3 regions of the Paenibacillus sp. FSL R10-2199 genome follow, and region 1 is predicted to be linked to each of the others. Evidence: a T-box and tRNA genes for the amino acid it is inferred to sense, from the RefSeq annotation. Region 1 holds a T-box; the other regions hold tRNA genes.
What was found. The T-box of region 1 lies ahead of metG (methionine--tRNA ligase). A T-box ahead of a tRNA ligase gene usually reads a tRNA of that ligase, here a tRNA-Met.

Region 1 (2,233 bases):
TCGTAGCGGCAGAGAATATCCGGCACCCAGACGGCCCAGTTACGGCTTGTGGAGAATTTCTCCCCTTCGAGAGTCATGTATTCACAGGAGAAGATACGGTCCGGCAGATGAAGGTCTCCAGCACCCAGCAGCAGAGCCGGCCAGATCAGGCTGTGAAAAGGCACATTATCCTTGCCATGCACATAATAGGCTGTAATGGGAGGGTACCCGGCGTCCTTGTTCTCAGTGGATTCAAGCCAGAAATCCTCCCAGCGGTTGCCAGTCCCGGCAGCCCACTGCTTGCTGGCGGACAGATAGCCGCTGACCGCTTCAATCCACACATAGATTTTTTTGTCCGTGAAGCCATCTACAGGAACATCTACCCCCCAATCCAGATCCCGCGTTGCGGCGCGGTCCTGCAGTCCTTCCTGCAGATATCTGCGGGTTAAACGCACAGCATTGTCTCTCCAGCCCTGCGCAGAATCCACATAATCTGAGAGTGCGCATTGGAAGCTGGACAGTGACAAATAATAATGCAGGGTGGAACGCAGCACCGGCGGGGTTCCGCAGATTTTGCAGGTACGCTCCAGCAGGTCAACCGGGTCGAGTATCGTAGAACAGTAATCACATTGGTCACCCCGGGCCTGCTGTCCGCAGACCGGGCAGATTCCCTCTACATAGCGGTCCGGCAAGTAGCGCTGATCCTGCTCACAGTAGCATTGGAGCGTAGACTTCTGGTACAGATGGCCGTTATCCAGCAGCTTAAGGAACAGCTCCTGCACCACACTGTGGTGATGCTCCTGATCGGTCCGGGTGTATAAGTCATAGGTGAATCCAAGCGAACGGAAGCAATCTGTGAATTCCTGATGATATCTGCTGGCGAATTCACCAGGGGATACACCTTCCTGCGCCGCCTGCACAGCGACGGGAGTGCCATGGCAGTCACTGCCGGAGACATACAGCACAGCGTCGCCTTTGGCACGGTGATAGCGGGCCAGGATATCTCCCGGTAGAATACTCGCAAGCCTGCCCAGATGCAGGGAGCCATTGGCATACGGCCAAGCCCCTCCGATAAAAATGTTTGTCATGTCATTGTCCTCCTATAAGTTTTGTTGACAGATGTTTCCTTGAAACGGATTCGGACAAAACCCGTTTCGGAAAACATGTTTAGATTTCTAAGCGCACAAAAAAGACTCTCATCCCCAAAAGGGACGAGAGCCTGTGCTCACGTGTTACCACCCAAATTCATCAATGCCTTGCGGCATCCACCTCTTCAGGTACGTCCGCATAAGCCTGCGGGTATACCCTAGCATGGTAACGGATGCGGGTTCCGGCGCAGCCTACGTCCCGTTTATGCGGGCTTCGATGCGCAGCTCTGAGACCATATTCCCGTGGGTTTTCTTTGCTCCTTTTCAGCGGCCGGAGCTCTCTGTGAAAGAATTGCCAAGGTACTCTTTCTCTTCATAGCTATTGTGGTTATCCTAATTACTGGATATCATATATGCAGGTGATGGCTTATGTCAACACCAGATATAGAGATAAAGGAGAATGAGACTTTTGCCGGAAAAATAGCAGGAAAAGAAAAGCTCAGGCATAATGGGATGGCTTGGTAGCGCGGGAGTACTGCTGCTGCTGAAGGGCAAAACCATTCTGTCTCTGCTTAAGCTGGGGAAGATTGCGGGACCGCTGATTTCGATGATGGTGTCTATCTGGGCCTATGCACTGATCTCACCATGGCAATTTGCAGTGGGCTTCGTTGCCTTATTATTCGATCATGAGATAGGCCATGTTATCGCTGCCAAGCGGATCGGGCTGCCGGTGAGCGCACCGCTGTTTGTTCCTTTTATGGGCGCATTAATTACGATGAAGAAACAACCGCTGGATGCCAGAGAGGAAGCCTACGTTGCTTTTGGAGGTCCCATTCTGGGGAGCATTGGCGCGGCCGCCGTCTTCGGAGCAGCTTATTACTATCACAGCCCGCTGCTGTATTCACTGGCTTATGTCGGATTCTTTATAAACCTGATCAACCTGCTGCCAATTCATCCGCTGGATGGGGGAAGAATTGCAACTGCGGTTACCCGGTGGTTATGGCTGGTGGGTCTGGTTGGAGGTCTGGCTGTGATCATCTATCTGAAATCTATTCTGTTCGGTATTATCTGGCTGTTATTTGCCTATGACATGTACAAGAAATATATCAGCCGGCGCACGAAGAATCAGATGCATGCCGTATTGAAGAGCTTCCTGATACCGATTG
Region 2 (2,233 bases), 4.0 Mb from region 1:
CAAGACGGAAAGACCCCATGGAGCTTTACTGCAGCTTGATATTGAATTTGGGTACGATCTGTACAGGATAGGTGGGAGCCGTTGAGGCAGGAGCGCAAGCTTCTGCGGAGGCGCCGTTGGGATACCACCCTGATCGTATCTAGGTTCTAACCTAGTGCCCTAATCGGGTACGGGGACCGTGTCAGGCGGGCAGTTTGACTGGGGCGGTCGCCTCCTAAAGAGTAACGGAGGCGTTCAAAGGTTCCCTCAGAATGGTTGGAAATCATTCGCAGAGTGCAAAGGCATAAGGGAGCTTGACTGCGAGACCTACAAGTCGAGCAGGGACGAAAGTCGGACTTAGTGATCCGGTGGTACCGCATGGAAGGGCCATCGCTCAACGGATAAAAGCTACCCTGGGGATAACAGGCTTATCTCCCCCAAGAGTCCACATCGACGGGGAGGTTTGGCACCTCGATGTCGGCTCATCGCATCCTGGGGCTGAAGTAGGTCCCAAGGGTTGGGCTGTTCGCCCATTAAAGCGGTACGCGAGCTGGGTTCAGAACGTCGTGAGACAGTTCGGTCCCTATCTGTCGTGGGCGCAGGAAATTTGAGAGGAGCTGTCCTTAGTACGAGAGGACCGGGATGGACGTACCGCTGGTGCATCAGTTGTTCCGCCAGGAGCATGGCTGAGTAGCTACGTACGGACGGGATAAGCGCTGAAAGCATCTAAGCGTGAAGCCCCCCTCAAGATGAGATTTCCCAATTAGTAAGACCCCTTGAAGACGACGAGGTAGATAGGTTGGAGGTGGAAGTGCAGCAATGCATGGAGCTGACCAATACTAATCGGTCGAGGGCTTATCCAAATTTCTTAGAGCGCAGATTCGTTTCGGATTCAGTTTTCAGGTGATCAAGCCTGTTATGTATATTCCCTGATAGCTCAGTTGGTAGAGCACTCGACTGTTAATCGAGTTGTCACAGGTTCGAGTCCTGTTCGGGGAGCCATCTGGAGAGGTGTCCGAGTTTGGCCGAAGGAGCACGATTGGAAATCGTGTAGGCGCCACAAGCGTCTCGAGGGTTCGAATCCCTCTCTCTCCGTAGCTTTACCTTACAAATATTTAATCAACATGGCTCGTTGGTCAAGGGGTTAAGACACCTCCCTTTCACGGAGGTAACATGGGTTCGAATCCCATACGAGTCATATATGGAGGCTTAGCTCAGCTGGGAGAGCATCTGCCTTACAAGCAGAGGGTCGGGGGTTCGAACCCCTCAGCCTCCACCATCTATCTTTAACAGAATAGATTTTTAACATTGACGCGGGGTGGAGCAGCCCGGTAGCTCGTCGGGCTCATAACCCGAAGGCCGCAGGTTCAAATCCTGCCCCCGCAACCAATTTGGAACCGTGGTGTAGTTGGCCTAACATGCCTGCCTGTCACGCAGGAGATCGCGGGTTCGAATCCCGTCGGTTCCGCCATCTTTATGAAAAAATGTTCGGCTCGGTAGCTCAGTCGGTAGAGCAAAGGACTGAAAATCCTTGTGTCGGGGGTTCGATTCCCTCCCGCGCCACCATATTTCTTACAACTTAATACGCCGGTGTAGCTCAATTGGTAGAGCAACTGACTTGTAATCAGTAGGTTGGGGGTTCAAGTCCTCTCGCCGGCACCATCCTCGGAGGCTTAGCGAAGTGGCCAAACGCATCAGACTGTAAATCTGCTCACGTACGTGTTCGGTGGTTCGAATCCATCAGCCTCCACCATTTTTAGGGGCATAGTTTAAAGGTAGAACAACGGTCTCCAAAACCGTTGGTGTGGGTTCAATTCCTGCTGCCCCTGCCAAGTAATATCCTATAAAATTTAATATGGCGATCGTGGCGAAGTGGTTAACGCACCGGATTGTGGTTCCGGCATTCGTGGGTTCGAGACCCATCGGTCGCCCCATTTATTTTATAAGAGTTATAAGGCATTGCAATTAAATAAGCTTCATATGGCGACTGTGGCGAAGGGGTTAACGCACCGGATTGTGGTTCCGGCATTCGTGGGTTCGAGACCCATCAGTCGCCCCATTTTATTAAATCAAATGTTGGGGATTAGCCAAGCGGTAAGGCAACGGACTTTGACTCCGTCATTCATAGGTTCGATTCCTATATCCCCAGCCATTATATGCGGACGTGGCTCAGCGGTAGAGCATCGCCTTGCCAAGGCGAGGGTCGCGGGTTCGATTCCCGTCGTCCGCTCCATTTTTTTGGTGCCATAGCCAA
Region 3 (2,233 bases), on a different contig from region 1:
AAATTTGAGAGGAGCTGTCCTTAGTACGAGAGGACCGGGATGGACGTACCGCTGGTGCATCAGTTGTTCCGCCAGGAGCATGGCTGAGTAGCTACGTACGGACGGGATAAGCGCTGAAAGCATCTAAGCGTGAAGCCCCCCTCAAGATGAGATTTCCCAATTAGTAAGACCCCTTGAAGACGACGAGGTAGATAGGTTGGAGGTGGAAGTGCAGCAATGCATGGAGCTGACCAATACTAATCGGTCGAGGGCTTATCCAAATTTCGAACAACGCAGATTCGTTTCGGATTCAGTTTTCAGGAATCAAATTCCTGAAGCATTTACGCTGTAAATGCCCGTTTGGTGGCGATAGCGGAGGGGTTCCACGCGTACCCATCCCGAACACGACCGTTAAGCCCTCCAGCGCCGATGGTACTTGGACCGAAGGGTCCTGGGAGAGTAGGACGCCGCCAAGCGGACAATCCACACACACTGTGGTATTTTTTTTGCCCTTATTAGTTGCATAGTGGTATGAGAACGGGCCTTTAGCTCAGCTGGTTAGAGCGCACCTCTGATAAGGGTGAGGTCAGTGGTTCAAGTCCACTAAGGCCCACCATATTCCCTGATAGCTCAGTTGGTAGAGCACTCGACTGTTAATCGAGTTGTCACAGGTTCGAGTCCTGTTCGGGGAGCCATCTGGAGAGGTGTCCGAGTTTGGCCGAAGGAGCACGATTGGAAATCGTGTAGGCGCCACAAGCGTCTCGAGGGTTCGAATCCCTCTCTCTCCGTAGCTTTACCTTCCCTGTATAGGGATGAGAAGTAGAATTATTTAACAGCATGGCTCGTTGGTCAAGGGGTTAAGACACCTCCCTTTCACGGAGGTAACATGGGTTCGAATCCCATACGAGTCATATATGGAGGCTTAGCTCAGCTGGGAGAGCATCTGCCTTACAAGCAGAGGGTCGGGGGTTCGAACCCCTCAGCCTCCACCATCTATCTTTAACAGAATAGATCTTTAACATTGACGCGGGGTGGAGCAGCCCGGTAGCTCGTCGGGCTCATAACCCGAAGGCCGCAGGTTCAAATCCTGCCCCCGCAACCAATTTGGAACCGTGGTGTAGTTGGCCTAACATGCCTGCCTGTCACGCAGGAGATCGCGGGTTCGAATCCCGTCGGTTCCGCCATTTTTATTGTATGAAGGTATCAGGGATTGAGCATCCTATATCTCGAAGTATAGAGTATCCACCCGATTCCGTAGTGTTTGCTAATTATTAATATTGGGGATTAGCCAAGCGGTAAGGCAACGGACTTTGACTCCGTCATTCATAGGTTCGATTCCTATATCCCCAGCCATTTCATTTATGATTGCTTCTCTTATGAGAGCCATTAGCTCAGTTGGTAGAGCACCTGACTTTTAATCAGGGTGTCGAAGGTTCGAGTCCTTCATGGCTCACCATTTTCTTATAAAGTGTGCGCGTGTGGCGGAATGGCAGACGCACCAGACTTAGGATCTGGCGTTTCACGACGTGGGGGTTCAAGTCCCTTCACGCGCACCATGTTTTTGCGGACGTGGCTCAGCGGTAGAGCATCGCCTTGCCAAGGCGAGGGTCGCGGGTTCGATTCCCGTCGTCCGCTCCATATAGATTTTGCGCCCTTAGCTCAGCTGGATAGAGCGTTTGACTACGAATCAAAAGGCCGGGAGTTCGAATCTCTCAGGGCGCGCCATTTATAACTTCATTGAATCATCAAAGTGTCCTCAGGATTCGAACGAGTTCGTTGGAGCATCAGCTTCAATAGCACAACTTCGCAATCGGATGCGAAGCATCCGTATCTCTCAGGGCGCGCCATTATTACTTTGCAGTATAGCTTTTATATTAACGGGATGTAGCTCAGCTTGGTAGAGCACCTGGTTTGGGACCAGGGGGTCGCATGTTCAAATCGTGTCATCCCGATATTTCACCTTTGCGGGTGTAGTTCAATGGTAGAACTTCAGCCTTCCAAGCTGATAGCGTGGGTTCGATTCCCATCACCCGCTTAAATAATAGTTACAGCAACCCTTGATATTCAAGGGTTTTTTTGTTTTTTTAGCATGGGGCGGAAGTATTGCTTACTAAAAATACATAGTATATGCTGGTGGCCGCTCTATGCGCTGGTAATGCTATATTATGCAGACAGCCATGTTTATATAGACCTGTTATATTAGAACTATGGAAGAACAGGCACTATTTACTTGGAAGTTGAGGAGCATTTATTA

Region 2: it has a tRNA-Met gene. The T-box ahead of metG (methionine--tRNA ligase) is inferred to sense a tRNA for this amino acid. The anticodon was not compared.
Region 3: it has a tRNA-Met gene. The T-box ahead of metG (methionine--tRNA ligase) is inferred to sense a tRNA for this amino acid. The anticodon was not compared.

The regions. Positions count from the first base shown of each region.
Region 1 is NZ_JBBOBO010000001.1:5,952,740-5,954,972, reverse strand. It holds gene metG (methionine--tRNA ligase) at 1-1,067, opposite strand, end outside; T-box leader at 1,184-1,453, opposite strand; gene NYE33_RS26150 (site-2 protease family protein) at 1,576-2,233, shown strand, end outside.
Region 2 is NZ_JBBOBO010000001.1:1,978,873-1,981,105, forward strand. It holds rRNA gene NYE33_RS08775 (23S ribosomal RNA) at 1-842, shown strand, start outside; tRNA gene NYE33_RS08780 (tRNA-Asn) at 906-981, shown strand; tRNA gene NYE33_RS08785 (tRNA-Ser) at 985-1,074, shown strand; tRNA gene NYE33_RS08790 (tRNA-Glu) at 1,106-1,177, shown strand; tRNA gene NYE33_RS08795 (tRNA-Val) at 1,183-1,258, shown strand; tRNA gene NYE33_RS08800 (tRNA-Met) at 1,292-1,368, shown strand; tRNA gene NYE33_RS08805 (tRNA-Asp) at 1,373-1,450, shown strand; tRNA gene NYE33_RS08810 (tRNA-Phe) at 1,470-1,545, shown strand; tRNA gene NYE33_RS08815 (tRNA-Thr) at 1,566-1,641, shown strand; tRNA gene NYE33_RS08820 (tRNA-Tyr) at 1,647-1,732, shown strand; tRNA gene NYE33_RS08825 (tRNA-Trp) at 1,738-1,811, shown strand; tRNA gene NYE33_RS08830 (tRNA-His) at 1,838-1,913, shown strand; tRNA gene NYE33_RS08835 (tRNA-His) at 1,963-2,038, shown strand; tRNA gene NYE33_RS08840 (tRNA-Gln) at 2,057-2,131, shown strand; tRNA gene NYE33_RS08845 (tRNA-Gly) at 2,138-2,212, shown strand; tRNA gene NYE33_RS08850 (tRNA-Cys) at 2,220-2,233, shown strand, end outside.
Region 3 is NZ_JBBOBO010000002.1:1,870,785-1,873,017, reverse strand. It holds rRNA gene NYE33_RS35955 (23S ribosomal RNA) at 1-260, shown strand, start outside; rRNA gene rrf (5S ribosomal RNA) at 339-455, shown strand; tRNA gene NYE33_RS35945 (tRNA-Ile) at 519-595, shown strand; tRNA gene NYE33_RS35940 (tRNA-Asn) at 599-674, shown strand; tRNA gene NYE33_RS35935 (tRNA-Ser) at 678-767, shown strand; tRNA gene NYE33_RS35930 (tRNA-Glu) at 819-890, shown strand; tRNA gene NYE33_RS35925 (tRNA-Val) at 896-971, shown strand; tRNA gene NYE33_RS35920 (tRNA-Met) at 1,005-1,081, shown strand; tRNA gene NYE33_RS35915 (tRNA-Asp) at 1,086-1,163, shown strand; tRNA gene NYE33_RS35910 (tRNA-Gln) at 1,258-1,332, shown strand; tRNA gene NYE33_RS35905 (tRNA-Lys) at 1,360-1,435, shown strand; tRNA gene NYE33_RS35900 (tRNA-Leu) at 1,452-1,535, shown strand; tRNA gene NYE33_RS35895 (tRNA-Gly) at 1,543-1,617, shown strand; tRNA gene NYE33_RS35890 (tRNA-Arg) at 1,628-1,704, shown strand; tRNA gene NYE33_RS35885 (tRNA-Pro) at 1,858-1,931, shown strand; tRNA gene NYE33_RS35880 (tRNA-Gly) at 1,944-2,014, shown strand; gene NYE33_RS35875 (helix-turn-helix transcriptional regulator) at 2,233-2,233, shown strand, end outside.